DNA from 3 places in the Acinetobacter sp. GW821-FHT01E09 genome. Region 1 is predicted to be linked to each of the others. Evidence: predicted binding sites of a transcription regulator. Region 1 holds the regulator's gene; each other region holds the start of a gene.
The links. The regulator PhoB, encoded in region 1, activates phosphate uptake and scavenging genes when phosphate is short. The targets are predictions, from matches to a motif close to TGTCATNAANCTGTCATAA.

Region 1 (10,651 bases):
TGCTGAACTTTGACCCTGTCCTGAAGGGATGGCAGCCATGATCGCTTTCACTCTTTTTATATTCTGTTCTGACTGTGCAGCTTGTTGGAATTTTTTGGCATTAGGTTGTATGGGCTTCAAGATCATAGCTATCTAATACACTATAGGTCGCTTTAAATGCATCATAGCCTTGCAGTTGGGCTGATAAATAGTGCCCAATCAACGCCACTTTTCGATTCAATACGTCGATATTTTTTTCATGCTGCTTTTTTACCCGTTTAGACACAATTGTTGCAAACTCATCCACCTGATCTTGGTACTTGTCAATCATTTGGGTTAATAGAACGAGCTGTTTCTTCTGCGCTTCTTGAATGTCATTCATATCATGTAATGCAGATCGATAAGTACTGGCCTGATCTTCATCCAATAAAGGATAAGGTTGATCAAATCGAATGTTATCAACAATGCTACGATTAAAATGCACAACCGGTTTTAATTCTTCCTGAACTTGATCAAGCAATTGATAAATAATGGTTAAATCTGAATATAACATCGCATCCAATTTAGAAAGATCAGGATCTATTTTGCGTAATTGTTCTTGGTGAATAGCTGTTTGATATAAGTCTAGATATTGCACAGAACGATCAAAATATTGTGACCAAAATTTTCTATATTTATAATCTGCTAAGAAACCTGAATATAACCGATCATCCTCATCCTCTTTGATATATTGTGGGTAGAGTCGTTCTATTTCTGCTCTATAAAGCTCTGTATTTTCTGCCGTATCATGACTTGAATGGTCTTGTACACCAGCGACACTGTCTAAAATACTGGCATTCTCTTGATCAGTAGCAGCATAGGTTAAATGTGAGGCGAATAAAATCATACCTATACTTAGGCTTAAAATGGCTTTCTTCATAAAATGCTCAATTCAAATTATCTTTATAATAAAAATAAAAATTTAATATTTTCTGATCTATTCTAACAAATTATTGTATCAATCCCAATCCGCAGAATATTAATGAATTTAAAGCATGCTGATTTTTATTTTCAATTGATTCGATTATTTCACAATATCTAAAATGAAAAAACCGTCAGCTTGACGGTTTTTTCATTTTATAAATCAATTATTTTGGTTCTAGCTTTTTACTAAACTTGGTCGCAAAACCTGTAATTTTTTGATATCCAGTCGGTAAAATACGCTGAATTAAATCTAAGGTTTTTGCATCATTTCCAATAAGTAAACGACGTTTGTCTTTTAGTACAGCATCCAACATTTGTTGAGCAGCATCTTCTGGTGGCATACGCAATAGTTTATTAAATGCTTTTGCTGATTTGTCAGGGTTCATTCCTAAAGAACGTAAACTGTCATTCATACGCGCATCATTTGCAATATTGGTACGAATGCCGCCTGGATGGACACATAGTGCCGATATACCACACTTTTCGATATCTAATTCTTGACGTAATGATTCAGTAAAACCACGTACTGCAAATTTAGATGCATTATATGCAGACTGGGTCGGTTGCGCGGTTAAACCAAACAAGCTCGAAATGTTGATGATATGCCCATCACCTGTTTTCTTGATATAAGGCAAAAATTCTTTTGTTCCGTATACAACGCCCCAGAAATTGATATCCATGATCCATTCTAGTTCGTCATAAGATGCACCTTCTACGGTAGAACCTAAAGCTACACCAGCATTGTTAAAAATCATGTTTACAGAACCATGATTTTGCACTGTGTCCGCAGCCCAAGCTCGCATTTCTTCAACTTTGGCAACATTCACTTTCTTTGAGGTCACACGAACATTATACGGTTTGACCAGTTCAACGGTTTCAGCTAAACCTTTTTCATTCACATCACTAATGGATAAATGACAACCTGCTTTTGCCAATAAAATAGCAAGTTGTTGTCCCATACCAGAGCCAGCACCAGTAATTGCAGCGACTTTGTTTTTAAAATTTTTCATTGTCTATCCTTTTTTAAACCCGCACAAAGCATTCAGAGTGATGTGCAGCTCACTTGCTCAATATAATTTTGACAATCATTATTGTCAATATTATATTATGATTTAGCCGATGTTTTTTTATACAAAAATTCTAGAATAGGTTTCAATGGCTTTTATTGCTAAAATAAGCGCTTCTTTGTGACAATCAAATATGACACGAGTAATTTTTTACAATGAATGAGCCACTTTCCACTGAAAAGAAAACTATAAATAAAGCTGCCAAAGAGCGTCAATTTAAAGGCATGTCCTTATCTGAGCGGAAACTTGCACGTCGAGAAAAGTTAATCGAAGCAGGGATTGAAGCTTATGGTACGCATGGCTTTTTTTCTGTCACCGTCAAAGATATTTGTAATGAAGCCAAGCTGACTGAACGTTATTTTTATGAGTCCTTCAAAAAAAGTGAAGAACTGTTCCAAGTCATATTTCTACAACTGATTGAACAATTACAACAAACCGTGATGCAAGGCGTCATGCAAGCAGCACCTGATCCTAAAAATATGATTCGTGGTGGCTTAACTGCAATCTTTACCATGTTAAAAAATGATCCACGTGTGGCGCGTATTATTTATATCGATGCCATGCTGGTTCAAGAACTGCATAATCATGCCACGATCCATGAAACGATGGGCCGTTTCGACCGATTAATTCACTCCTTTGTCACGCTGATGATGCCGCATATTAAACGCAGTGAACAAGAAATTTCCTTGGTTGCCACAGGTTTAAATGGCTATGTGACTCAAATTGCGGTTCGCTGGGTCATGGGTGGGTTTAAACAATCGCTAGAAGAAATTGTCTCAGCATGTGAAATTGTATTTATATCGCTGATTGATTCATTTTCATCTAAATAAGCTTTTTAGCTTGAACAACCCTGTCATAAAATCGTCACAAAACTGGCAAATAGCGCATTTTGATGTTCAGTTGAAATGAATTTCTTTCCTCAAAACTGACCATTTATTTAAAAATGTCATGGATTATTCATCATATCGACGATTATTTGTCACATTTTTTTGCAAAAATTCGTCAACATCTTCTTTTTGCAATGATACTGTCATAATTAATCTTTGTAATAAGCCTGTCATAAATAAAAGACGGTACACCGTTCATACATAGGATATTGCGTTGTGAAAGATGACTATATATTAATCGTCGATGACGAACTTCCGATTCGAGAAATGATTCATACCTCATTGGATATGGCAGGTTTTCAATGCCTGCAAGCTGAAGATGCAAAACAAGCCCATCAAATGATTGTTGACCAACGACCATCTTTGATTTTACTCGATTGGATGATGCCTGGCGGTGTGAGCGGTGTAGACTTATGTCGTCGCTTAAAACGTGATGAAAACTTGGCAGAAATTCCAGTCATCATGTTGACAGCACGTGGTGAAGAAGACCATAAGGTTCAAGGTCTTGATGCTGGTGCAGACGACTATATGACCAAACCATTCTCTACTCGTGAATTGGTGTCGCGTATCAAAGCTGTCCTTCGTCGTGCCAATGCACTGAGTGGCGAAAAAACCATTGATGCCAATGGATTAATACTTGATCCAGTGAGCCAACGCGTCAGTTTTAGTGATAATATTTTAGAAATGGGTCCAACGGAATACCGCTTATTGGCATTCTTTATGACACATCCTGAACGTGCTTATACACGTGCCCAGTTACTTGATCAGGTCTGGGGTGGTAACGTGTATATTGAAGACCGTACCATAGACGTACACATCCGCCGCTTACGTAAAGTGCTTGAACCTTATGGCGCTGATCGCTACGTACAAACTGTGCGTGGAACGGGTTATCGCTTCTCTACCCGTGCAGATGTTGCTTTAGGTTAAGCATTCTCAAGGTAAATAAATTTCTATGTATGAACCCTACCCCGTCCCAGATCTTGCACGAGAACATAAAAAATTCCGTTATAGTAGCTTGTGGGAATTTGCAAAACAAGATTTACGCCTACTTGGTTTTTTACTCATTATTGGCGGATTTATTGGTTTAGGGATAGGGTATTTTTGGATTTGTATTTCCATCGGTTTTGCTGTTTTTTTTCTATTTCAATTACGCTCTTTATACTTGGTCAATGAGTGGATTTCGAATCGTCCTTATGATTCTCCGCCCAATCTAGAAGGTATTTGGGGTGCGCTGCTTTTTAATGTTTATCGTGCACAACGCCAAGAACGGGTTGTTCAAGCTGAAATGGTCGGATTGATTGATCGTGCGCAATCCTCACTGATTGCTTTAGCCGAAGCTGTGGTTTTAACGGATGAATTACATCAAATTGAATGGTGGAATCCTGCTGCGGAAAGACTGTTGGGCATTCAACCGCTAGATCGTGGTCGTAATATCTTGACCATTATCCGCCAACCGAGCTTTATTGAATATTTTAATAATATCGACCAATCTCCAGATGGCATTAAAATAAAATCTTCGGTTTATGAAGAGCATTATGTACAGATTAAACTGACACGTTTTGGTAGTGAAAGCCGTTTGCTCGTCGCTTACGATGTCACACGTGTACATAATCTGGAACAGATGCGCAAAGACTTTGTCGACAATATTTCACATGAACTTCGTACCCCGCTGACAGTACTCAGTGGTTATATCGAAACCTTTACCGACCAAGAAGATTTAAATCCGCGCTGGAAACGTGCTTTTGAACAGATGCAATCGCAAACACGTCGTATGAATGCCTTAGTCAATGACTTACTCTTGCTTTCACGTTTGGAAGGCAATAAACAGATCGCAAAAAATCAAATCATCGATATGCCGAATTTGATGAATCAGCTTTTTGATGATGCACAAGCCTACAATGTCGATTATGGACATACTTTAAATTTAGATATCGACAGTCATTGTGACTTAATTGGTTCTGATGCAGAGCTTGCCAGTGCGTTTAGTAATTTAATCACCAATGCGATTAAATACACCCCTAAAGGTGGCACTGTTACAATCGGCTGGCATGATGACAGTGAACATGGTTATTTCACTGTTGAAGATACCGGGATCGGAATTGACCCAAAACATATTCCACGTTTAACCGAACGCTTTTATCGTGTAGATAGTGCACGAAGCCGTCAAACGGGTGGAACAGGTTTAGGGCTTGCCATTGTGAAGCATGTTTTAATGCAACATAATGCATATTTAGAAATTGATTCTAAAGAAAATCAGGGGTCTATTTTTAGAGTGGTTTTCCCCAAAGAGCGCCTTGATTTTGCAGGTTAATATTTGATTTTTTGATTAATTCTGATGAAACTATTTTTAGATTGTGAGTTTAATGGCTTTGGTGGTGAATTAATTTCACTGGCATTGGTTGACGAAAATAATCAACATTTTTATGAAGTTTTAGCATGCGCTGACCCCATTACTTGGGTTAAAGACCATGTCATGCCTCGTTTAAATCAAGAACCGATTTCCTTAGCGCAATTTCAAAGTCGCTTACAGTTTTATTTATCTCAATATTCTAGTCTTGAAATTGTGGCAGATTGGCCAGAAGACTTTGCCTTGTTTACCCGTAGTCTGGTACTTTCTGCGGGGAAATGTATCCGAACACCTCCGCTGACCATGCAATTATGGATGCAAGACCCAATTGAAACCCATGTCCCCTCTGAAAACCCACACAATGCCCTAGCAGATGCACAGGCTTTAAAGCTGTCTTATTTCAATGCATCGGGATTGATCTAAAAATATATTCTGGGTTTAACCACACACTTTTATTGGGTTGCTATTACATAGAAAGAACCGCCAAATAGCTCGCACTGCTTGTGTATTTACCATTGTGAAAAATGTTTTGATGCAATCAAAATATCTTGGAAATTAATACTAAAAAACGATATTCAACTTTTAAAATCGTTTTCCTCAAAAAGCACTTATGCCATAACGAAAATTCATACTCAGACGTGTGCTGTATATCTTCATAATAAAATTCGAGATCAAGCTGAATAAATGACTTTAGATTATAAAAATAAAGCTTACTTATATTAATGTTGACCAAGTCACATTAGTGAAATATATTGAGAAATATATCTGATTTTAAGCATTATTTTATCATCAGTTATTTTTATAAAAAACTATTCATAAATATCAACACACCAAAAAATGGACATTACAATGAATAAATATAAATTTTCTATTGCAGCTGTTTTAGGATTATTACTGAGTGGGTGTGCTACGACCATAGCAAAACTCTCTTATAACGATCTAACAGGTAAAACCGCAAATGAGATGATGAATACCAATCGTGAAGGAAAATACGGACCAGTATGGGGAAAGCCTTATAGGACTGGCGTTGATAAGGATGGAGGGCAATTATTTTTTTATTGGATACGTTCCGATATGGGAATAACAACCGAACAATGTGGACAAGGCATGGATCAAGGTGTTGTGATCCAATATATGTGTAGTTATTCCAATGTCTGGTGGAAGGAATGGAAGATTAAATTTGGACAAGACGGACGAGTCTCTGAATGGAAAGTGGTTTCTTTTAAGGCTGAAAAGAACCGCTTATAACAGGCTTACATCAAATCTTATTCGGCTTTGTGAGCTTGACTCTGTTACTCAAAGTGATACAGAGTCAATCTCAATCAACCATTTGAAAAATATAATGATCCATTGATCTCAATTATATTTTATGCCCTAAAGCTTCACCCATCACCACAATAGAATTGGCTTTAAACTGTTCATCCCAAGTGATTTTATTCTGTTCAAACAATACAACTGCGGTTGAACCTAAATAAAAACGTCCAAGTTCAGCACCCTTTTCTAAGGCCAAATCATGCTGGTTTAACTCTAAACGCCCTGTTGGTTTTACTTTACCAGTCGCCACAGTTTCAATTCCTGCAACGATCATTGCACCCACTAGAACAACCGCCATACGTCCTAATTCGGTATCAAACAAACATACCATACGCTCATTACGCGCAAATAAACCTGGAATATTCTCTGCTGTAGTCTGGTTTACAGAAAATAACTCACCAGGGATATACAAGGTTTCTGTCAACGTTCCTGCAAATGGCATATGGACACGGTGATAATCACGTGGTGACAAATAAACCGTGGCAAATTCACCATTGATAAATGGTGCAGCCAATTGTGGATCGCCAATCAGTTTGTCTACAGAAAAACTTTGGCCTTTGGCCTGAAATACATCACCATCTTTAATTTTACCCAACTGAGAAATTGCACCATCTGCTGGAGAGACAATACTGGTCTGATCTGTGTCAATTTCTCGAACACCGTCTTTTAAGGCCCGGGTAAAAAATTCATTGAATGATTTATATTTTAAAGCATCACTTTGCTCAGCAATAGAAAGGTCTATCCCATACTGTGCTTTAAATGCTTGAATCGCTAAATTTTTAACAATTGGATTTTCACTGGCTGCAACTTTACCAACAACACGGCTGAGTTGCTGTTGCGGAATGACTTTTTGTGCTTGGATAAAAATTTGTTTTTTTAACGTTGATGTAAGACTCACGCAGGTGATTCTCCAGTAATAATTGGACTATCGAGGCGATTGCCCCACTCGCTCCACGCACCATCATAGGCTTGAATATTCCAATCCAATAACCGACCCAAGATATAAGCCAGACCAGAACGATGATGTGACTGACAATACACCACCACAGGCTGGTCAAATTGAAAGCCTAATTGTTCTAGACGTTGTTGCGTGCGTTCTAGAGGATGCAATTTTAAATGATTTTGACGATTAATTGCAGTACTCCATTCAAAATGTTGTGCACTTGGAATGTGACCGCCGCGTCGCGCTGCTAAACGCTGTCCCGTATATTCTTCTGAAGTTCGACAATCCCAAACTTGAATCGCTTGCTGTTCAACCTTTTGCAACAGTTTGGCATATTCAATTCGGTGTTGATCAAGATGTTGTAAATTGACGGTAACTAAGGGTTCAACTTTGCTAAAACTTTCTGCTTCAGCCGAAGTCGGATAGCCTGCTGCTAACCATGCATGAATTCCGCCATTGAGTAAGCTGGTATTATAAAAACCAAGGCAATGTAAGTTCCAGATCAAACGCCCAGCCCAAGCACCGCCTTCATCATCGTAGACCACGACATGATGTTCTGGAGAGATGTTTAAATACTCAATCAGCGCTTTTAAACCGTCCTCATCGGGCAATAACCCTGAAGCTTGTTCTTCCTGTCGAACCAACAGTTGTGGTTTAACATGTAATGCATGTGGAATATGTAATTGATCATACACAGAGCTACGACTTAGATCGACAATACGAATTTTGTCATGCCCTAAAAATGGCACAAGTTGTTCTGCTTCTATGAGTAATTCGAAGTTAAAGGCTGGTGTAGTCATACGTTTTTCTATTTTAAGACCTTGAGCACAAATGATCTTAGCACAGTGTTTTTTACCAATATGCTGATTTTTCACATTCTTTTAGCAAAAATTCAGATATCAATTTTCACTGCTTCGACAACTTCAGGTATTTCAAAGACCTGTCGTAAGTAAGCCAAGAAAGTATCGTTATCCGTCATGGTTTTTCCGGGACTATCTGAAATTTTCGCCACAGATTGACCATTACACTCCACCAGTTTTAACACAATATTGAGTGGCGTTTGCCCCATATCATTGGTCAAATTGGTACCAATACCAAAACTGACTTGAAAACGATCTTTAAAGTATTGATATAACGCCCACGCACGCTCAATGTCTAATCCATCACTAAAGGTTAGCATCTTGGTTTTGGTATCAATTTTCAGTTTTCGGTAGTGTTGATAAGCTTTATCGCCCCATTCAAATGGGTCACCACTGTCATGACGTAAACCATCGAATAACTTGGCAAAATACAAATCAAAATCTTGTAAGAATGCATCCATACCGACCACATCGGTCAAGGCAATGCCCAGATCACCACGATACTCTTGTACCCAGGTTTCTAAAGCTGCTTTTTGAAAATCTCTTAAACGGACATCTAGCGCTTGGAATGCTTGTAGAAACTCATGCGCCATGGTACCAATTGGATGAATATTTAATTCCTTTGCCAAAAGGACATTACTGGTACCTCTAAACACATTGGGTAAAGCTGCATGGAAAGTCTGGATCACATGTCTTTGCCAATCTAGACTATAACGACGACGAGTACCAAAATCTGAGACTAAAAATGGCGGAGCTTGAGTGCCTTGTTGCTGTTCAAATTTCTTTAATAATTCAACTTTGGCTTGTAGACGGCGTTCACCTTCAACATAAATGTCATCATTACGAATCCGGCTAAAATAGAGTTCATTGACAATCGCCAGAACAAAAATTTCAAACATCATCGCCTGAACCATTGGGCCTTCAACCCAAATGTCTAAACGGCCTTGTTCATCAATACCCGCTTTAATAAAACGGCGTTTGAGTTGGAATAATTCTAAATAGTCGACAAAATCACTTTTGATAAAACGCATACTGCGTAAATATTGCAATTCATCTTCTTGGAATTTGAGTAAGCAGAGATGATCGAGCTGCTCGTTCAAATCATCCAGAATATCCGTCAGGGGATAAACCGTAGCATCTAGATTACGACAGCGAAAATGATACACACTGTGCGTTTGAGGAAATTTATGTAGCACCACTTGTAACATGGTAAATTTATATAAATCTGTATCGAGCAAGGATTGGATGATTGGCGCCATATCTATTTTAATTTCGCTATGCTGTTTTTATTAAAGCATATTTTTCGCTGAGATAACGTAATCATTTATAAGTGATGAACTATATTTTCAGTTAAGCTCAACATAAATCTCAGCAGAATTATTTTTTCAATTTATCTGCCCATATGATAATTTTATAAATTCTATTTTTATTCAAAAACTTATCATTAGCTTCAACTTTTCATCAATGGCTTACTCTCATCAACTTACTGGGTTTTCCCTGTTAGAATAGCGTTATCGTATTTTAGTCTTATTGTTTATATGCGCGCATTATTACAAAGAGTGTTAGAAGCCAAAGTCGTTGTTGATGGTGAAACTACTGGAGAAATTCAAAAAGGAATTTTGGTTTTTCTCGGCTTAGCGAAGGAAGACAATTTTGAAAAAGGTCAAAAATTAATTGATAAAATTTTGAAATATCGTTTCTTTGATGACGAACAAGGCAAAATGGGCTGGAATGTCAGCCAAGCCAATGGTGGGATTTTATTGGTTTCTCAATTCACCTTAATGGCACAAACGCAAAAAGGCTTGCGTCCAGACTTTGGACCAGCCATGCCGCCCGCTGAAGCTCAGGCACTGTATCAACAATTGGTTGATTATGCTCGATCACAATTTAAAAATGTTGAGACAGGTATTTTCGCAGCGGATATGAAAGTGCATTTGGTCAATGATGGGCCTGTGACCTTTAACTTAGAAGTTGAATAATTAAAAGCTGAATAATCAAAACATTGATCTTAATACCAATGTTTAAATCCTAAAAAGCCCGATCTGATCGGGCTTTTTAGGATTTTCGATTCGCTTAGCGTCCAATCTTCTCTTTTAAGAATTGGCGTGCCAATTTAATTTTGTCTTTTACTGGTTTTGGAACTTTTGGTGGAATCAGTTTAGCCACTTGGTTAAACCAGACCAACAAACTGAAATCGCCTTCCATTTTGATACTGCCGTTTTGCATACCCGTCATAAAAGCCGTTGGATCGCCTTTTACCAAAGTTTTTACACCTTGCTCACTGTCAGCAA
Region 2 (10,651 bases), 810 kb from region 1:
GGTGGTATGTCTTTGACCGCATTATAAATGGCACGAATATGGTCAGGTGTTGTACCACAACAGCCACCAGTGATATTGATCAAACCACTTTCAGCAAATTCTTTTAGGAAGGCTGCTGTTTCTTCTGGTGTTTCATCATAGCCACCAAATGCGTTCGGTAAGCCAGCGTTTGGATGCGCTGAAACAAAAACATCGGCAACATCTGATACAGTTTTGACATGTGGACGCATGGCATCTGCACCCAAGGCGCAGTTAAATCCTATCGACAATAAATCGCCGTGACGAACAGAGTTCCAGAATGCTTCTGCGGTTTGTCCTGTTAAGGTACGGCCAGAAGCATCAGTAATTGTGCCTGAAATCATCAGTGGTAATTCACGGCCAAGCTGTTTAAAGGCTTCTTTTACCGCAAAAATTGCTGCTTTACAGTTTAAGGTATCAAACACCGTTTCAATGAGAAGGATGTCTGCGCCACCTTCAATTAAAGCATGTGTGGCTTCAATATAATTTTCTTTGAGTTCATCAAAGGTAATGTTACGAAACGCGGGATCATTCACATTTGGTGAGATAGAGCAAGTACGTGATGTTGGTCCCAATACCCCAGCAACAAAACGTGGTTTGTCAGGGGTTGAGTATTTTTCACAAGCAGCTTTGGCTAGACGGGCCGCTTCAAAGTTAATCTCATGGACTAAGTCTTCCATGTGATAGTCAGACATTGAAACACGTGTGCCGTTAAAGCTATTGGTTTCAATAATGTCAGCACCAGCATCTAAGTAAGCTTCATGGATGCCTTGAATAATTTGTGGCTGAGTTAACACCAAAAGGTCATTGTTGCCTTTTAAATCAGATGCCCAGTCAGCAAAACGCTCACCACGGTAATCAGCTTCTTCCAGTTTATGGCGTTGGATCATAGTTCCCATTGCACCATCAATAATTAGGATGCGTTTGGCAAGAAGCTCTTTTAACGTGGTAAGCGTGGACATTAAAACTCTCAATAAAATCGGATTTTAAAAATAGCCGATATATTATCAGAATGTAGACTTTCAAGGTACCAATCTTGACATACTTCCTGATGACAGATTTTTGATCGAGACAATTTAAAAAAATTCAAATAATTCATTCTAAAAAATCATGCATTTATGGTGATTCATGATCTTTTTGCACAATCGAAGAAAAACATTGAAACCTTAATTGTGAGTGTTAAATTAATCACATAATTTATTATAAATGTGAGATAAGAAAATGAATAAGGTCTATAAAATCGTTTGGAATGAATCTTTGGGCACTTGGTGTGCGATTTCTGAGGTATCCAAGACACGGGGTAAACGATCTTCAGCTAAAACAACTGTTGCAGGTGCGTTATTGGCAATTTCAGCATTGACTATGTCGAGTATGGCAGGGGCGGCTGATCACTATGTCAGTATCAATGATGGAGGTACTCAAGGGGGAAATTATAATAATGATGGAGCAACAGGTCTCAATGCGATCGCTGTAGGTGTAGGCGCTAAGGCGGCTGGTGAAAATGATATTGCCATCGGTTCTGGAGCACAAGCAATGGGTGGTCGTGCCGTGGTGATCGGCCTCAATGCGGGGAATGGAAATATTTCCGATGGGGATGCCAATGTACTGATTGGTATGAACGCAGGTACAAACAATGATGGTCGTTGGAATACAAGTGTTGGATCAAACAGTGGGCATAACACCAAAGGACAAAGAAATACAGCTTTGGGTGACTATGCTGGTCGTGATGTCTCAGGAAATGGCAACATAGGATTGGGTGCGAGTGCAGGTGTAAAAGTTACGGGTGAAACTAATCTTGCTGCTGGTGCATCGGCTGGCGGTGATGTAGCGGGAAGTCATAACACTGCTTTGGGGCGAACATCAGGTGTTGATGTGATTGGTAACTCAAATACTGCGACTGGACTCGACTCCGGCAGTATGGTTAGAGGAAGCAGTAACTCAGCTTATGGTCAGTTGTCTGGTCGTAGTGTTACTGGTGATAGTAATGTGGCTATTGGTGTAAGTTCAGGTAGCAATATTTCAGGGAATTACAATGCTGCATTAGCCTATGGAGCAGGTAACAACAGTGTGGGAAGTGGTAACACTGCTTTAGGTTTTACAGCGGGTAGCGAAGTCAATGGTGATTCCAATAGTGCAGTAGGTGATTCAGCAGGACAAAGAGTTAGAGGGAACCAAAACACTGCTCAAGGTCGGGTGGCGGGCCAAGATATTTTTGGTCACCAAAATACAGCAGTAGGTGCAGGAGCTGGCTCTAGCGTGGGTACTAACACGAACGATAGTAATTATAACAGTGCTTTTGGTATCAATGCGGGTCGCAATGTCCAAGGTAATAGTAATATTGCTCTTGGTGATACAGCGGGTAATAAGGTTAAGGGAAGTAGTAACTCAGCTTATGGTCAGATGTCTGGTCATAGTGTTACTGGCGATAGCAATGTAGCTATTGGTGATACTGCGGGTAATAACGTTACAGGTAACCGTAATGTCGCCTTGGGGCGGGCAGCGGGTCAAGGACTAAGCAATGTAGATGATGCAACCAGTCTAGGAAGTGGGGCAAAGGCAGCTGTTAGTAACAGTGTTGCTTTAGGTGCGAATAGTGAAGCGGTTCGTGATGTAAACAGTGAAGATGCTTATGTACCGTTAGGTAGAACGATTGTCGCAGCCAATGCAACGGGTGGTGAAGTATCAGTAGGTACGATTGGAAAAGAACGCCGTATTAGCAATGTTGCAGCGGCGAGCCAAGATACTGATGCAGTAAACTTATCACAACTTAAAGCAGTTCAGGCTGCAACAACTACACATTATTTTAGTGTCAACGATGGTGGTACCCAAGGCGGGAATTATAATAATGATGGAGCAACAGGTAAAAATGCTTTAGCTGTGGGCATCGGAGCTAAGGCGGCTGGTGAGAATGCGATTGCCATTGGTAATGTCACCAGCGATGCTGCAAATAGTATTGCGATTGGTAACAATAATTCCCTAAGTAATAGCGCAAATTCTAGTACTGCAATTGGGCACAATAACAATGTTACAGGCAGTGACGCTTTAGCTTTAGGTGCTAACAATACTGTAAAAGATTTCTCTGGTGTTGCAGTAGGCAGTTATAACAATGCTGAGGGGTATCGTTCTATTGCAGTCGGTGCGGAAAATAAAACTAAAGGTCAATGGTCTTCTGCATTTGGTGTTTGGAATATCGCAGAAGGAGAGCGAGCTACCGTTTTAGGTGCCAATAATACAATCCAAGGTCGTCGTGCTTTAGGTATGGGTGTCGCCAACGAGATTTCAAGTGCAAGTGAATATAGTTCAGCTGTTGGTGCATTTAATAAAATTACAGACAGTATGAAGTCCTTGACTGCGGGTTTTAGAAATACGGTTAGTGGTGGTGAGAAAAATAATGTTCTCGGGAACGAAAATACACTGAATAATGCCAAAAATACGACTGTATTAGGCAATAAAAACACGGTTGCTCAAGAGAATACTCAAGTCCTCGGTAATAATGTTACAACAACTCAAGCCAACAGTGTTGTCTTGGGGAATGAATCGACTGACCGTGCTGCAACTACTATAGATAAAGTGACGATTAATGGCGAGGATTATGCCTTTGCAGGTGTGGGGTCTGCTGCCAATGGCGTCGTCAGTGTGGGTAAAGTGGGTAGTGAACGTCAAATTATCAACGTTGCTGCAGGTGAAATTAGTGCAAGCAGTACAGATGCTGTTAACGGTTCACAGTTACATGCCACAAACCAAGCGGTTGAAAAGTTATATGCTGGTGCAGGAGATACAACTCATTATGTCAGTATCAATGATAGTGGCACTCAAGGCGGGAATTATAATAATGATGGGGCAACAGGTAAAAATGCTGTAGCAGTTGGTGTAGGTGCGAGTGCAACTGGTGAGAACGCGATTGCCATTGGTTTAAATGCAGGTATCAATAATGATGGTGGCTGGAATACCAGTGTTGGATCGAATAGTGGAAAAAATACCAAAGGCCAAAAAAATACAGCTTTAGGTGATGATGCAGGTCGTGATGTCACAGGAAATAACAACACTGGATTGGGGGTGAATGCGGGTGTAAACGTTGTTGGTGATAGTAACCTTGCTGTGGGTGATTCGGCTGGTGAAAACGTTACAGGCAACCGTAATGTTGCTTTGGGTCGAGCAGCGGGTCAAGGGCTAAGCAATGTAGATGATGCGACCAGTCTAGGCAGTGGGGCTAAGGCTGCTGTTAGTAACAGTGTTGCTTTGGGTGCAAATAGTGAGGCGATCCGTGATGTAAACAGTGAAGTTGCTTATGTACCACTAGGTACTACGATTGTTGCAGCCAATGCCGCGGGTGGTGAAGTGTCAGTGGGGACGGTTGGAAAAGAACGCCGTATTAGCAATGTTGCAGCAGCGAGCCAAGATACTGATGCAGTAAACCTATCACAACTTAAAGCAGTTCAGGCTGCAACAACTACACATTATTTCAGTGTTAATGATGGTGGTACTCAAGGTAATAACTACAAAAATGATGGTGCGACGGGTAAAAATGCTTTAGCTGTAGGCCGTGCTTTAGCGGGTGGTGAATCGTCAGTTGCTATTGGAGATGGTGCATCTGCAAAAGCCGATTTTTCTACCGCAGTGGGCTTTTTGAATACTGTAACTGGTAAAAACTCTACAGCGATTGGTGCGAGTAATAACGTTGCTCAAGATAATACTCAAGTCCTTGGCAATAATGTCACAACGACCCAAGCCAACAGTGTGGTCTTAGGTAACGCATCCACAGATCGTGTAGCAACTGTAGTAGATAAAGTCAGCATTAATGGCGAGGATTATGCCTTTGCTGGTGTAGGATCAACAGTCAATGGTGTCGTCAGTGTCGGTAAAGTCGGTGGTGAAAGACAAATCATCAATGTAGCTGCAGGTGAAATTAGTGCAAGCAGTACAGATGCTATTAACGGTTCACAATTACATGCCACAAACCAAGCGGTTGAAAAACTTTATGCTGGTGCAGGGGATATGACTCATTATGTGAGTATCAATGATGCTGGTAACAAAGCGGGTAATTATAACAATGATGGTGCAAGTGGAGCACTTGCTGTAGCGGTAGGTGTTGGTGCGAGTGCAAAAGGAGATGGCGCTACTGCGCTTGGCCTTAATTCATCTGCCAAGAGTAAAGATGCGGTTGCGATTGGAACGGATACACGTGCCGAGCTGGAAGGTAGTGTTGCACTTGGTAAAGGCTCAGTTGCTAATACTGCGGCGGGTATTGCAGGCTTTGATCCATTGACAGGGTTTGGTTCTAGCAATACAGGGAGTACATGGCGAAGTAGTGCAGCAGCATTTTCTGTGGGAGATGTCTCAAGGGGGATCACTCGTCAAATTACTGGTGTAGCAGCGGGTACAGCAGATACAGATGCGGTCAATGTTGCACAATTAAAGGCTGCAATGTCTAAAACCAATGAAGCTAAAGGTTCTACAGAAACTGTAAGTGCAGGTAAAAATACTGAAGTAACGAAAACCACTAAGGCAGATGGTTCAACCGATTATCAAGTTGCAACCAAAGATGATGTGAGTTTTGATTCAGTAACGGTGGGTAATATTAAGGCTGATTCACAAAACAATACCATCAGTGGTTTGGCTGACGGTAAGGTGAGTGCCGATTCTGATCAGGCCATTAATGGTAGTCAATTACATGACACCGCTGAAAGCGTCGCAAATGCATTGGGCGGAAATGCAAAAGTTAATCCAGATGGAACGATCAAAACCAGTAATATTGGAAATACAGGTAAAGACAATGTGCATGATGCAATTGCTTCAATACATGGACAGGTTGCCGGTGCTAAAACCAGCGTGTCTGCAGGTAAGAACACTGTTGTAAACAGTAGTACCAATGCAGATGGTTCAAATAACTATCAAGTGGCTTTAGCAGAGGATATTCAGTTAAATTCTGTTACTGCAAATCAAGTCACATCAAAGCAAGTGACAGCGAATAAGGTCAATGTGGGTAAAGTCACGATTGATGGGACAACAAATAAAGTCAGTGGTTTAGCAAATGGTGAAATTACCTCAAGCTCTACGGATGCCATTAACGGTTCACAATTACACCAAACCAATAGCAGTGTGGCGCAACATTTAGGTGGCGGTTCCACACTGAACAAAGATGGTTCGATTGGTGCACCCACCTACAATGTCGCAGGGGGAACCTTCCATAATGTAGGGGATGCCTTGGGCGCTATAGATACTCGGGTAAGTAATCTGGAACAAGCTTTCTATGACACCAATAAAAACATGGATGACTTGCGTAACGATACTTATGCAGGTATCGCAGGTGCGATGGCGGTAGGTAACTTACCACAACCCACTGAAGCGGGTATGAGTATGGTTAGTGCGGGTGTTTCGGGTTACCGAGGTGAAACTGCTGTGGCAATCGGGGTGAGTGCCATTACTGACAGCAATAAGATCGTCTGGAAAATGGGTGCTTCTGCTGACAGCCGTAGCAATATTGGTGGTGCCGTGTCTATGGGCTATCAGTGGAAATAATTTTAATTAGACACAAGTATTCAATTTACATTCAGAATTAGCTTTCGAGATGATCTTAAGTCAAAAACTCAGTGTTTACAGAACGCTGAGTTTTTTATTCAAACTAGAAATTGAAAAGTGAATGATTGCTTAATCTGTTAGAGCAAGCTGTTAAAAAGTGTGTGAAAAATTACTTGGATGATCTCTTTATTTTTTCACACATTATTTGTCTAACACATGCAATTCAAGACGATTTTTTGATCAGGCAGAGTACTTTAGTGAAAGGAAAATTGTTGGCGTTAAACTTGCATAGATTCAGTAAACGGGATTTATTGGAAAATATTTAAAAATAAAGTTAAAAGCATGTTTGTTTTTTCATCAATTTGTCATAAATTTCATGAAAAATGGTAATGCCAAATGATGAATAACTTAAATTGGTCTGAAATATTACAAATATTATTTCAGTCTGAAATATAATATTTTGCTTAAGTTATATTGAATTTATCAGTGTAAGATACTAATTATAAATAATAAAAATATTAATTTTGTCGCTTATGTAGCGAAATACTGAAGTGAAATAATTATAAATTTCACTTCATATGACCTCTATTTGTCATATAATTGTCACAATTTAATTGAACAATAAGCGCATTCTAATATTCGCTAACTTTCTGCATGAATTCGAATTTACCTCCCGTCTCAGATTCTGCACAATCGTCTCAAGCTGCTAAATCGACGAATGTACATGTACCAACACCGAAATTTTTTATGCCGGTGTTTCTGACGATTATCATTGCTACCTTGATTTATATTGGGGTGCAAGTTAGTGCAGATTTAGCACATGTTCCACCGTTAAGCCTTTATTCAGTGATTCTTTTAGCGACAGCGTTATTTATCGCTTTGGGTTTTGAGTTTGTAAATGGTTTTCATGATACAGCCAATGCTGTAGCAACCGTGATTTATACCAATGCATTGCCTGCACCTGTAGCAGTGATGTGGGCAGGCTTTTGTAACTTCCTTGGGGTAATGGTTGCCAGTGGCGCAGTTGCGTATGGAATTATTGCCTTACTTCCTGTTGAACTGATCATGAATGTAGGCAGTGGCGCTGGTTTTGCTATGGTTTTTGCCATGCTGATTGCGGCGATTCTGTGGAATTTAGGCACTTGGTTCTTAGGTATTCCGGCATCAAGCTCTCACACTTTGATTGGCTCAATTTTGGGTGTAGGCATCATGAACTACATTTTGCACGCTTCAACGGGTGCAAGTGGTGTAGACATGGATCAAGTGCTTAAAGTGGGTAAAGCATTACTGTTTTCTCCTTTGATTGGTTTTGCATTTGCAGCAATTGTATTTTTGATTGTTAAAAAAATATTTAAAAAACAACTTGAGTTGTTCCAACCCCCTGAAGGCAATAAGCCACCACCACCTTTGATCCGTGCAATTCTGATTTTCACCTGTACCGGTGTAAGCTTTGCACATGGTTCAAATGACGGGCAAAAAGGTATGGGCTTAATCATGCTGATTTTGATTGGTATTGTGCCTTTGGCTTATTCGTTGAATAGAGGATTAGACCAACAACATTTACAATCATTCTCACAATTGTCTGGTCAAACCGCGACGGCAATTTACGCACAACATGCTGATATTCCAGATGAACAAGCACGTGTGACCATCACTAAGTTTATCCAAACCAAAGAAATGAATCCTGAAGTTGTTCCTGCATTGGCCAGTTTGACTGATCATTTGGGGGAGCGCGTTGGTAAATTTGGTGATCTCAAAGATATCCCAGAAGCTGAAGTATCTTCATTACGCAATGATATGTACTTAAGCACCACGGCTTTTAAACGCTTGGATAAAGCTGATCAACTTCCAAAAATGGATGAAGCTCAAGGCAAAGTGGTAAAAGAGTATCGCAAAAACTTAGATTCTTTCCTCCAATATATTCCAAACTGGGTAAAAGTTGCTGTGGCATTGGCACTGGGTTTAGGAACAATGGTGGGTTGGAAACGTATTGTGGTTACTGTGGGCGAGCGTATTGGTAAACATCATATGACCTATGGTCAAGGGATGTCTGCTGAACTGGTGGCGATGACTACAATCGCTGCTGCAGATGGTTTTGGTTTACCTGTTTCAACGACTCATGTACTCAATAGTGCGGTTGCGGGAACCATGGTTGCCAATAAAACTGGATTAAATTTTGCAACAGTCAAAACGATTCTTTCTGCATGGATTTTTACCTTACCTGCAACGATTTGTTTATCAGGTGGTTTATTCTGGCTATTTTTAAAAGTATTTTAATTTAAAAGCTAGAGATGGCGATTGTTTTAAAAGCTGAATGATCGTTATTATCTGAATTTAAAAGAAAATGAGTGCACTTTGGTGCACTTTTTTTTATTTGGATAATGGAATTTTAAAATATGAATAACACAATTTCACCATTGAAAAAAACTTATAAAAAAATTAAGGTGTGGTTGTAAATCAAACTTGAGAAAAATGAGCATGTATTTAAGAAAATCACTTTGTGCTGCTGTATTACTTGGAATGTCTTTACCTGTATTTGCACAGGGAATTGTATTAAATAATGAAGATCTTCGCACAGATTTGAACTGGTTAAATCAGCAAGGTGTGATTCAAATCAGTACATCGACTTGGCCAATGAGTGGGGATGAAATTCAACGTGCCTTATCTCAAGCAAAAGTTTTAAACAATACCCAACAAAAAGTTATTGATTCAATTCAAAATGCACTAAAAGCAGATAATCAAACCGCAAAATTAGGTTTGTTTGCTGAAACTGATCAAAAAAATATTCCTCAAGCTTTTGGGGATAGTGCAAAAGCACAGTATGTAGGTTCATTAGAATTTAATGCAGGCGGTGAAAACTGGGATGCAAAGCTTCGTGTTAATGGTGAAAAAGATCCGCAAATTGATAACGGCCAAGATGTCAATGTGGAAGGTTCATACATTGCAGGAAAACTATGGAATCAGTGGGTTATTGCGGGTCAAATCCCAACATATTGGGGGCCAGGACATGATGGTAGTTTGATTCGTGGCGATGCCAGCCGTCCAGTTTATGGTTTTACTGTACAACGTGCTGAACAAAAGGCTTTTGAATCTAAATGGTTGTCTTGGATTGGTCCTTGGCAATATCAAGCATTTGCTGGGCAGTTAAATGATTATACGGCTGTACCTGATGCACGTTTAATGGGATTGCGCTTAACTGCACAACCTCTACCTTATTTAGAAATTGGTGCATCACGTGCTTTCCAAATTGATGGGGAAGGTCAACCAGGAAGTGCAAAAGCTTATTGGAATGCTTTTATTGGAAAAGACAATGAGTGTGCAGATAGCACCTGTACGGGGGTGGGTAATCCATCCAACCAGCTTGCTGGATTTGATGCGCGTTTAAATCTTCAATCTTTGCTGAATGTTCCGATGAGTTTTTATGGGCAATATATTGGGGAAGATGAAGCGGGTTTACTACCCTCTAAAAAAATGTATTTAGCTGGTGCTGACTATTCCTCAAGTTTTAAAAATTTGCCGTACCAGCTTTATGTTGAATGGGCGAATACAGAAACAAATGGTGATCCATTAGGTGTTTCTTATAGTCATCATGTTTATAAAGATGGTTATTACCAACAAGGTTTCCCATTGGGGCATGCAATGGGTGGTGATGGTGAAATGATTTCTGTCGGTGGTGATATTCGCTTTGATGTGATGAATCGTTTATCTGGTCGTGCAATCTATGCCAAAGTCAACCAATCTGCTGCTCTCTTTGGTGATAAGCAAATCAACTTAGCCTTCCCAGAAAAAGACAAAATTAAAGCATTAGATTTAACTTGGACACATTATATTAAACCGACTATGCCATTAAAAATTAATGGCTGGGTGAGTGATTCTGATGTACATGGCAATGATGCAGGTGCTTCTGTAGGAATTGAAATTCCTTTAGATAAAGCATTATTCGGCCATTAAGCCCTGAGTTGTCGGGCTGTATATATCTAATTTTAAGCATATACAGTTTGATAAGTTGGGACTAAGCTAAAATCGCTTCTTTAAATTCTAGAAGCGATTTTTAGTTTTAAATTGTTGGTTGAGCTATTTGATATGCAGATCTTCAATTTTTTTAAAGGCTGAC
Region 3 (10,651 bases), 2.5 Mb from region 1:
TCAACTGAATAAATTTATGCAATATACAGTGAAACGAATTGAGCTTAAAATCCATTTTTATTTCTGTTAGGTGTTTTTATGCAATGGGTTGTCGCTGAAACATATTCATTTCCTTACGAGGCTCAGATTGCCAAAACGCAATTAGAAGCAGCAGAAATTCCAGCACGTATTGAAAATGAACATACTATTAATATGGATTGGCTTTACTCCAATGCTTTGGGTGGTGTGCGACTGTTAGTTCCTGAAAGCTATGCAGAGGAGGCTAAAGCATTACTTGCCCAAGATTTTAGCCAAGAATTAGAACAACAGTTTGGAGCAGGTGAAAGTTGCCCTCATTGTGGTAGTAGTGATATACAGCCATATACCGAAGGAAAACGTCCCGCTTATTTGGTTTTTCTATTGCTTGGTTTTCCGCTCTTTTTTTATAAAAATGGAACGAAGTGTAAACAGTGCCAACATTTTTGGAGTTAGTACTCTATTGGAAAATCGGCAAGATATTTTAAATAAGCAAACTTTAGATCAAATAAATTACTTACTAGAAAATATCGTAAAATTTGATTAACAAAAACAACGCATCATTCAACAGGATTTTGAAGTTGAAGGAATAGTCAAAGACTATGTGGATTTTCATATTAAAGAATTAGGTGATGATTGCTTAGAAAAAATTGGGATTTCTAATCCATCCACTGATTGTGGTCAAAATAGATCATCAAGGTCTTTTAGATCATCTAAGTATCTAAGTTGGGAAAGTTGAAATATAGAGCTAAATCTAACATGTTCATATTTTGCTAAAATGAAACAAAGGCTAAGCTTTAAGCTTGATATATTCTGTGTTGAGTTTATATGCTTATTTGCACAAGTATAAGTAATTAATATTTGCTGAAAGCTGAATCGTACAATTTACAATTAATGGATCAACATGGATAGAAATACTCCCATTTATGTTTCTTTAACAGGTACAAATAGCCATCAGATAAAAATTCCAGCTGGGCAAGGAAGCTTCTCAATTGGTCGAATCGGCATGGACAAGAAAAAGTTTGATGTTCTTGTTGAAGAAAATGCTGTAATCAATTGGGATGCTTTTAATACTTTTTATACGCCAAATGGTCAACAAAATGCGCATTTGCATCCTTATGGAGATTGGCCAAGATTTTTTTATTATTGGGGAAATGATCAGGGGTTTATTGAATGGTCGAAGAAAAGAGTAATAGAAGATTTTTCTTGGCGACCTACGCAAGCGATTTGTCTAGATTTAAGTCATGCTCAAATTCATAACTTTTCAATCAAAGCAGATCAATATCCAATCACATTAGTTTTAAATCATGCTGATGATGAGAATAAGAAGGGGTTATATTCGCTTCATTTGGCTGGTCATATTGAGCAATTTGAAATTATTACCACAGCAGCATATCCCCATTTGAGAATAGAACCAACGACAAACAAAGATCCAATGGTATCGGCATACCATCTTCCTGTTATGAAAAATTTAGCGGCAATAACTTCGTTAGATTTAACTGTTAAACCTTTAGGTCAAGCTTTTGATTGTGAAAGCTTATTACAGTTTCCTAATTTAAAAAATCTAAACTTAACTGGGAATATAATCAATACAGCAAGTTTAAAGCAACTTCAGCAACTTGAACGTATTGGAATACGCTATGCCGTAAATTTGGAAGGCTTTCCAGCTTTAAATACTTGGGAAAACTTAAGGTCCTTCATTGGATGGAATATTGATGAAAAAACAGGGAAAAGGTTAAATGCTGAATTAAAGCATTTAGTTAAAGAAAAACAATTGGATTATTCGTCGGTGTCTAAACTGAGGAGTTCAATATGGTTTACCACTGAATATGGAATTCCATTTGAAAACTGGGAAAGCAATAATGCAAAAATTGCGATCAAAGCATATAAATCTGCTTTAAAAGAAATCTCCAAGGCGAAGACAAAACAAGATGTGAAAGGTGCAATTATTGAACTTGTTGAGATAATTAATACATTGCCCAATATTGAAACTGTTGAAAGAGAAGATACTGGTCTTGCTGTACTGCAACTGGTTGAAGCTTCAACATTCGATATAGATCAAGAAACAGTGAATGCTTGGTTTGATGAAATACGAGATTTTTAAAATATTCTGTTGTTAAGTAAAAAACGGCAAGATTTCTTGCCATTTTTTAAATTAAGATTAGAAGCTATATCCCGTAACTTACGATCGCCACGACGATTTTTCTGTCGTTGCAAAAATATATTCAGCTTTTAGTTGGATCGGTGTAGAAAGAATTGCATATGCAGAGAACTCCATTGAATTATCCGTGCCAGACTATTTAATCAATCCACTTCAGTATGCCCAAAAGGCGGATTTGGTTGCACTTGGTGGATAATGTTATGTTAGTAAAGGCTTAAAATTAGGCAGTAAAATAAATGATAAAACAGCAAGAAAAACTGAGTCCATTGCAAATTGAAAACCTATTAAAAACCTTAGCACAGCGTTTTCAGCAGCATACAGAACGACATGCACAAATGAGCTGGGATTTTGTCCAAAAACAACTTTTGCTTTGTCCTGAAAAGTTATGGGCTTTACAACAAATGGAAATGACTGGCGGCGAGCCAGATGTGGTTGTTTTACCGAATACAGAAGGTGTGTATTTTTTTGATTGTGCAATTGAGTCGCCAAAAGGAAGGCGTAGTCTGTGTTATGACCGAGAGGCATTACTCAGTCGCAAGGATCATCCTCCTGAAGATACGGTGATCGACTGGGTAAATAAGCATGCCTTAGCACTAATGACGGAACAACAGTATTATGCTCTACAGCAAATATTCAAATTTGACTTAAAAACATCTAGCTGGGTCGAAACACCAACGATATTACGTCAGCAAGGTGGGGCGATCTTTTGTGATCAGCGTTATGGGCGTACATTTACCTATCATAATGGTGCTGCCTCATATTATGCGAGTCGTGGGTTTCGAACCTATATCAAACTTTAATTGTTAAAAATTGACAGCGTGAAATCCTAAGATTCTGTCGAGCTTGTTTGTATTTTTGGTGTTTAGATATAACTCTTGTTATATCCTACATACTGATATTTAAATTAATGATTTTCAGTTTTGGTTTGGGGAGCTGTATGCCTATCCAACGATGAAATTCATGTTGCTAAATGATAGATCTGTCATGGATGATGAAACGATACGTGCGTTATTTATAAGAGCGCTAAATTTATATGATGGTTACTCAGCTAATGAATATGTATTTTATAAAATGAGCTTTTGAATTATTGAGTCGAAAAAAACGGCAAGATCACTTGCCGTTTTTTATTAAAGGTTCGGATTAGAAGTTATATTCCATACCTAAACCAATAACAGTTTTCTTTTTCTCTGGTGTAGATGTAGTTGACCAATCACGCTTTTGTTGACCAACAACACCGTAGAAGCGAGCTTGCTTGTTGATGTTGTAATCCGCGCCAATCCCGTAAAGGTCTTGTTTACGATCATCACGGCCATATAGTTCTGTCGTTGCAGAAATATATTCAGCTTTTAGCTTAATCGGTGTAGAAGGAATTGCATATGCAGCAGTGATGCCATAAGCATTTTCTTTCAAGCCTTTGAACGATGTTACTGTAGTACCAGAAGTGGTTGCAACAGTATCATCAGACGGTTTAGCAGTTTGCCATAATGCACCAAATACTAAGCCATCAAGACCCGCAGGTTTCAAGTCTACAGAACCTGTAACACGGATTGCGTCAGAGTAGATTGTGTTACTACCTAATTCAGAGTTATATGCATTATATTTAGATGCAACACCGAAGTTACCTGCAACAGCAGCAGCAAAACCGTAGTCTTTGTTGTCATAAGTAAGTGATGTAGAGATACCATCACCGAAACTATCACGGCTACCTTTTTGACCTTTAGCATCATTTTTTAAAGCAGATGATTCTTCACCTTGCTGAAACATGATGTTGAAAGCTAAACCAGCCAATAATTTTTTATCAGTTTCAAAACCGATCACGTTTTTTAAACGATCTTCACCAACTAAAATCGCAGTCATATCGAGTTCGTTGTGATCGTTGAAGATATCTTGGTTGTTGCCAGCAGCATTTTTGAAATATGAATCAAACTGACCAACTTTTAACGTTGCAATACCGTCTGATTTAATCCCCACGAAACGGTTACGGTTAGTGAAAGCATCGCCATCACCATCAGCACTGATTTGCCATTCTGCCAAGTAAACAGCAGACAATTTATCTGTTAATTTCTCTTCGCCTTTAACACCAATACGAGAAGCGTTAGAGTTTACTTTAGTTACGCTTTCGTCTTTAAAGCCATTCTTATCAATTTGATCTAAAGTTACGTTGAATTTACCATACAATGTTGGCGCTGCTTGAGCTGCGCTTATGCTAAGGGTGGCGATTGCTGCAGCGAGTAGCACTTTTTTCATTGAGATTTCTCCAAAACATGTTCAATGGGTTTGCAGTTACTTTTTTTATTCAGTAAGTGTGGGTTTGTGCACTACTTACTAACTTGCATGCAGTATCTGTAAACTTTGTTACATATCAGTGAAGAAAAAATGACAATTTAATGACGTGAATTTAACATTTGTGTAATTTAAATAAAAAATGAGGCTTGATTAGCCCCATTGATTCTAAAAAGGTTTTTAATTAAGCCAGTGCAGCTTTAATTTTTTCAGCAAACCCTTTAATTTTTTCCTGATCACCCATTTGAATAGCATGACGACCTAATTCATGCACCGAGCTCGGAATCAAATGAAAGTGTACATGAGGTACAGTTTGTCCAGCAGCAGCTCCAGAAAGTTGCATCAATACAATACCTTGAGCATCCAAAGCTGTTTCAATTGCTTGCGCTATTTTTTGCACAATCTTGATTGTATAAGCTGCAATTTCAGGATCTAAGTCGAGCAATGTCACTGCTGGCGTCTTCGGAATAATCAGGGTATGCCCATCGGCTTGCGGCATGATATCCATAAATGCAAGCACATGATCATCTTCATAAACTTTAATTGCAGGAAGTTCACCACGTAAAATTCGTGCAAATATATTCTGATCATCATAAGCCATGTTTATTTCCTTGAAGGTGTGAATGTGATTATTTACAGTTCAATTCTTTCTGACGTTCCTTGATAGAGTCAAGTTTTTGCTGCTCTTTTTCAGAAAATTTAGGCTTACTTGTATAACAATTGTCATTATTATATTTTGCTTTTGCTTCAGGATCTTTAAAACAGAACCCTTTTGATGCATAAATGACATTGTAATCATCTTGCAATTTTTTACATTCTTGGGTGTTATCAGCAAAAGCGTGACTAGCGACTAAAATAGATAAACTAGAAAGTGTAGCAATTACATATTTATTCATGATACGACCTCGAAATTGACATATTTACATGTCACTTAATGTGATTATAAGGTTTAGTTGTGATTATTCAATGACGAAAAATTAATCTAATGTAATTTTGCTCCATGATTCATACATTTTTACCGCGGTAGAAAAATCGCTATCAGGCTCTGAAAGGCTATTGGCTGCGGTAATTAAGCTTTGTGTTAAACCAAGAATTGGTGCTGATAATCTTGCATCACGAACTAAATCAATGGCAATACCTGTATCTTTTGCCAATAAGGGTAAAGCAAAGGTCAGTGGAAAACTGCGATTGAGGATACGTTGCGGTAGTGCAGTTTCAGTCACACCACTTTTACCACTGGATGCATTGATACAATCAAGCGCTTCATTTAAATCTACCCCATGTGCTTTCAGCGTGGTAAATCCTTCAGCGGCCGCACATAAATGAACCGCCATCATCATATTATTTACAGCTTTTACTGCAAAGCCTGCACCTGAGTCACCGACACGTTTAATTAATTTACCCATCGCCTGCATTGCAGGTAGGGCAATTTGAAACGCTTCTGCCGCACCGCCAACCATAAAGGTCAGTGTTGCATTTTCAGCGCCAATGGTTTGACCACTTACAGGGGCATCTAAGAAGTGAATATTATTTTTGAGCAGATACTCAGATTGTTTACGCGCAGCATCAGGTACACCACTGGTACAGTCGACCCAAATCGCGCCATTTTTGATCTTTAAATCTTGGATTAAATCATCGATATCTTGGCTAGTCGGTAAACATGAAAAAATAATATCAGCTTGCACCGCTTGATCGAGTTCGACAGCTTGAGTACCAAACTCAGTTGCATGTTGCTTGGCCTTTGCAAAATTTCGATTCCACACATATACGGTATCAAAATGTTTGGGTAAATGTGCTGCCATACGATAGCCCATTGCGCCTAAACCAATAAATGCAACTGTAGTCTTCATATCTATCTCTTAAATTTTTGTCGATCTTTGTTCTAACCATCTGGACAGTGTAGGCCAAAATTCATCCGCACTTTTTTGACTAGACATTAGCCCTAAATGTCCCCCAGGAATAAGAGTAAACGTGACATCACTACTCTTTGTCAATTCGCTTAAAGGCTTAACTGCATCTGCGGTGACCATTTGATCATTTTTTCCAGCCCCAATCATCAATGAACAGTCGATATTGCGAAGTTCAATTTTATGGTTACTGAGCTGAATTGCCCCATTTTTCAGTGGATTTTGCAGCCAAACATTAAATAACATATCTTGATTGACACCACCGGGGTAATCCACCATGTGATTTAAAAAATTTCCAAGAGTAGCGTGTTCATGCAACAGCTCCTTGTCGTCTAAATTTAGCAACAATTGTTTATGACCCTCATACCAACCCTTTGGATCTAAAATCTTAAAACCAATGGCATTGAGTAAGCCCGGGGTATGGATCAGTTTTTTCGGTAAACCACCTTTATATAAAGTATCTTTCAGTTTTTGATTCTTTATAATCAGATTATTTATTTTTTGATAAAGTTTACCGATGCCACCCGATGCATAGCTGTCAATTGGGCTGGCTAGGATAATTAAGTTTTTAACATAATTAGGTTGGCGTAATGCTGTGTAAAGTAATACAAAAATACCGGCCATGCTCCAGCCATGTAATGAGATTTGCTCACTTTGAGCATGCTCTCGGATTTTATTAATGCAGAGTGGTATAGCTTCATCAATAAAGTATAAAAAGTTTAAGTTGCGATCCTGATAACTGAGTTTCCCCCAGTCCAATAAATACACATCATAGCCTTGTTCGGTAAAATATTTAACGAGTGAACGATAAGGGTAGAGGTCATAAATTGCCATATTGATCGACAATGGTGCTGTAAAAACCAAAGGTTCCTTAAATTTTTTTTCAGCAGCTGCGTAGTAACGCACTTTGGTTTGATGATGCTCCGCAATAATTTCATAAGGGGTACTTTGAGATAAAACCAATGACTTACCATTGAAGATACGTGTGGTTAGATTCTTCAATTTGGATTTGCGCTGTTGGAACTTAGCTGATACTTGTGTCATAAGCGGTGTTTGTCTCATTTTTATGCAGATTTAAGCGAAGTGTATGTGATAATTTACGATTTTACCTTGACCTTAAATACATAGGGCGCTCAAAATGTTGGCAATATTTTACAAAGGCAGTTTTTGGACTGAGTAGTTGAAATGAGCCAGCACGACGACATTGAATACCAACTTGATACTTTAGCGATTCGTACAGGTCATACACGCAGTTTTGAAGGTGAACATAGTGAGCCAATTTTCCTCACTTCGTCATTTGTGTATGAAAATGCAGCGGAAGCAGCAGCAAAATTCTCTGGTGCTGAACCAGGTAATATTTATTCACGTTTTACCAATCCAACTGTAGCAATGTTTGAAACGCGTTTAGCTGCACTAGAAGGTGGTGAACGTGCTGTGGCAACAAGTTCAGGTATGGCTGCAATTATGGCAGTTGCAATGTCGTTCTTAAAGGCAGGCGATCATGTGATTTGTTCACGTGCTGTTTTTGGTTCTACAGTTTCATTATTTGAAAAATATGTCGCTAAATTTAATGTCGCAGTGACTTTTGTTGATTTAACTGATTTAACCGCTTGGCAAGACGCGGTTCGTCCTGAAACCCAATTACTGTTTGTTGAGTCACCATCAAATCCCTTGGCTGAAGTCGCAGATATTCAAGCATTATCAGATTTAGCACATGCAAATGATGCTTTATTGGCGATTGATAATAGTTTTTGCACACCAATTTTACAGCGTCCATTGCAATTTGGCGCAGATTTAGTGATTTACTCTGCCACCAAATATCTAGATGGACAAGGTCGTGCATTGGGTGGTGCTGTGGTCGGTAGTCACAAATTACTTGAAGAAGTATTTGGTTATGTTCGTACCACTGGCCCGTCTATGAGCCCATTTAATGCATGGGTGTTTTTGAAAGGTTTAGAAACCTTAAGACTGCGTATGAAAGCACATTCTGAAAGCGCGCAAAAAATTGCCGAGTGGCTGGTTGCTCATCCAAAAGTGGAAAAGGTTTATTTTGCTGGATTAGCAGACCATGTTGGTCATGAGTTAGCAGCCAAACAACAAACCGGTTTTGGTGGAATCGTTTCTTTTGAAGTGAAAGGCGAGCGAGAAGGTGCTTGGAAAGTTATTGACCATACACAATTTATCTCGATTACAGGTAATTTAGGTGATGCTAAGTCAACAATTACCCATCCAGCAACAACGACTCATGGTAAGCTTTCTCCTGAAGCAAAAGCAGCAGCGGGTATTCGTGAAGGTTTAATCCGTTTGTCTGTTGGCTTAGAAGATGTCGATGATATTATCCGTGACCTTTCTCATGGATTAGATTTAATTTAAGATAAGCAAAATTTGCGAAAGAGTTTCTTTCATTTTCTTCTAGGCTTTTGAAAATACGAGCCATGAAACTGAAAGACAGAGATTTAATTTAGGACTTTTTTTCGGAGTATTTTATGAACATTAATATGCTTATGCAGCAAGCGCAACGTATGCAGAAAGATATGGAAAGCAACGTTAAAAAGGCAAAAGAACAACTTGCCCAAACTGAAGTGAATGCTGAAGCTGGTGGCGGTTTGGTAAAAGTTACAATGACTTGCCGTAATGTTGTTAAGCGTATCGAAATCAGTCCAGATTTGTTGCAAGACGATCCAGATATGATTGAAGACTTGATTGCAGCAGCAATGAATGACGCGGCTCGCCAAGCTGAAGTCATTACAGAAGCGAAGATGAAAGAAGCCAATTCAGGTATGGGTTTACCACCAGGTCTTTCAGGATTGTTCTAAGGAATCATAGGTGTTTAGCGACCGTTTTGATCAACTCGTACAAGCTTTACGAATCTTACCCAGTGTTGGGCCGAAATCGGCTCAACGTATGGCACTCCATCTGATCATGAAAAATAAAGAAGGTGCTATAGGTTTGGCGCATGCGCTAAATGAAGCAACTTCCTATATTCATGAGTGTAGTGTTTGTCATTCTTTAACTGAAAATGAAGTCTGTGATATTTGTTGCTCAAATGATCGGGATGATCAGCTGCTTTGTGTGGTTGAGTCTCCTGCAGATGTAATGGCAATAGAACAGTCTGGTAGCTTTAGAGGCAAATATCATGTATTGGGTGGACATTTGTCGCCTTTAGATGGTATTGGTCCTGAAGAAATAGGTATTCCATATTTAGTGCAGCGTTTAACCGATGGTAAAATTACTGAAGTAATTTTAGCCACCAATGCAACAGTAGAAGGGCAAGCGACTGCGCATTATCTTGTAGAAGCGACAAAACATTTGTCTTTGCAAATGACACGAATCGCACAAGGTGTTCCACAAGGTGGTGAATTGGAATATGTGGATAGTCATACATTGAGTCAGGCTGTTCATAATCGCATGAGAATGAAATAGCGATCTTAGACTTGCTAACATTTAGAGTTTGTTGAGCTTGAAAGTTTTGCGTAAATGCGATAACGACTAAAAGATCAACAAACTCTGTCTCATTTAAAAATTATTTACATTCACGCTAAATTTTTTAGGTAAACTCAAGCTAAAGCAATGATTAGCCATGTTATTTATTACTTTAAAATATACTTTTATTAAGTTGTAAAACCTATATATAAAATAAATATTCACAAGAAACTTTATTGAAAAATAAGGTGTTTACGGAGAATTAGTTTAAAAATATTATATTTAAATTTTATATATTAAGGTAAAATCATATTTCATTTGAATGTAACATTTTGACTTAAACTGACATGTTTCAATTTATTAATCAACAGACCGATCTCGAACATGTGTTGAATTTGATGCAACATACTTCGACTTATGGTCTAGACACTGAATTTATTAAAGTCGACACACTTTGGCCAAAACTCGGTGTATTCCAAATTAATGTCAATGGTCAAGTATTTTTGCTCGACGGCACAACCTTAAATTTAGATCGCTTTTGGTTTCAACTTTTTCAAGCACAGCAAAATATTTTTCATGCTTGTGGAGAAGATATTGATCTCATTTATCATTATGCAGATCAGAAAAATCTGAAGAATGTCTTCGATACCCAAGTGGGGTTGTCTTTTTTAGGACATGGTCTACAAGTCAGTTATCAAAATGCATTGAAATTGGTGTTAGAGATTGATATTGATAAAGATCAAACACGTTCAGATTGGCTGGCTCGACCATTAACAGATGAACAAATGAATTATGCAGCCAATGATGTTTTATACATTATGCGTCTGGCTGAAAAAGTAAAAGCTGAATTGGTCGAGAAAAG

Region 2: the regulator PhoB is predicted to act here: its motif matches at 7,128-7,146, upstream of AC07U8_RS04260 (inorganic phosphate transporter).
Region 3: the regulator PhoB is predicted to act here: its motif matches at 4,551-4,569, upstream of AC07U8_RS12215 (porin).

Annotation. Positions count from the first base shown of each region.
Region 1 is NZ_JBWKWU010000001.1:116,771-127,421, reverse strand. Features, by position in the region: gene AC07U8_RS00545 (YncE family protein) at 1-120, opposite strand, end outside; gene AC07U8_RS00540 (hypothetical protein) at 101-898, opposite strand; gene AC07U8_RS00535 (SDR family NAD(P)-dependent oxidoreductase) at 1,107-1,952, opposite strand; gene AC07U8_RS00530 (TetR/AcrR family transcriptional regulator) at 2,165-2,839, shown strand; gene phoB (phosphate regulon transcriptional regulator PhoB) at 3,113-3,823, shown strand; gene phoR (phosphate regulon sensor histidine kinase PhoR) at 3,849-5,207, shown strand; gene AC07U8_RS00515 (hypothetical protein) at 5,232-5,666, shown strand; gene AC07U8_RS00510 (hypothetical protein) at 6,093-6,491, shown strand; gene asd (archaetidylserine decarboxylase) at 6,604-7,455, opposite strand; gene AC07U8_RS00500 (sulfurtransferase) at 7,452-8,300, opposite strand; gene pncB (nicotinate phosphoribosyltransferase) at 8,393-9,619, opposite strand; gene dtd (D-aminoacyl-tRNA deacylase) at 9,899-10,339, shown strand; gene AC07U8_RS00485 (SCP2 sterol-binding domain-containing protein) at 10,434-10,651, opposite strand, start outside.
Region 2 is NZ_JBWKWU010000001.1:923,401-934,051, forward strand. Features, by position in the region: gene metH (methionine synthase) at 1-980, opposite strand, end outside; gene AC07U8_RS04255 (YadA-like family protein) at 1,240-6,537, shown strand; gene AC07U8_RS04260 (inorganic phosphate transporter) at 7,192-8,814, shown strand; gene AC07U8_RS04265 (capsule assembly Wzi family protein) at 9,016-10,488, shown strand.
Region 3 is NZ_JBWKWU010000001.1:2,658,060-2,668,710, reverse strand. Features, by position in the region: gene AC07U8_RS12230 (putative signal transducing protein) at 79-471, shown strand; gene AC07U8_RS12225 (hypothetical protein) at 920-2,119, shown strand; gene AC07U8_RS12220 (DUF4256 domain-containing protein) at 2,416-2,976, shown strand; gene AC07U8_RS12215 (porin) at 3,317-4,423, opposite strand; gene AC07U8_RS12210 (HIT family protein) at 4,644-5,060, opposite strand; gene AC07U8_RS12205 (YARHG domain-containing protein) at 5,089-5,355, opposite strand; gene AC07U8_RS12200 (NAD(P)-dependent oxidoreductase) at 5,437-6,309, opposite strand; gene AC07U8_RS12195 (alpha/beta fold hydrolase) at 6,319-7,410, opposite strand; gene AC07U8_RS12190 (O-succinylhomoserine sulfhydrylase) at 7,552-8,739, shown strand; gene AC07U8_RS12185 (YbaB/EbfC family nucleoid-associated protein) at 8,853-9,182, shown strand; gene recR (recombination mediator RecR) at 9,193-9,789, shown strand; gene AC07U8_RS12175 (ribonuclease D) at 10,137-10,651, shown strand, end outside.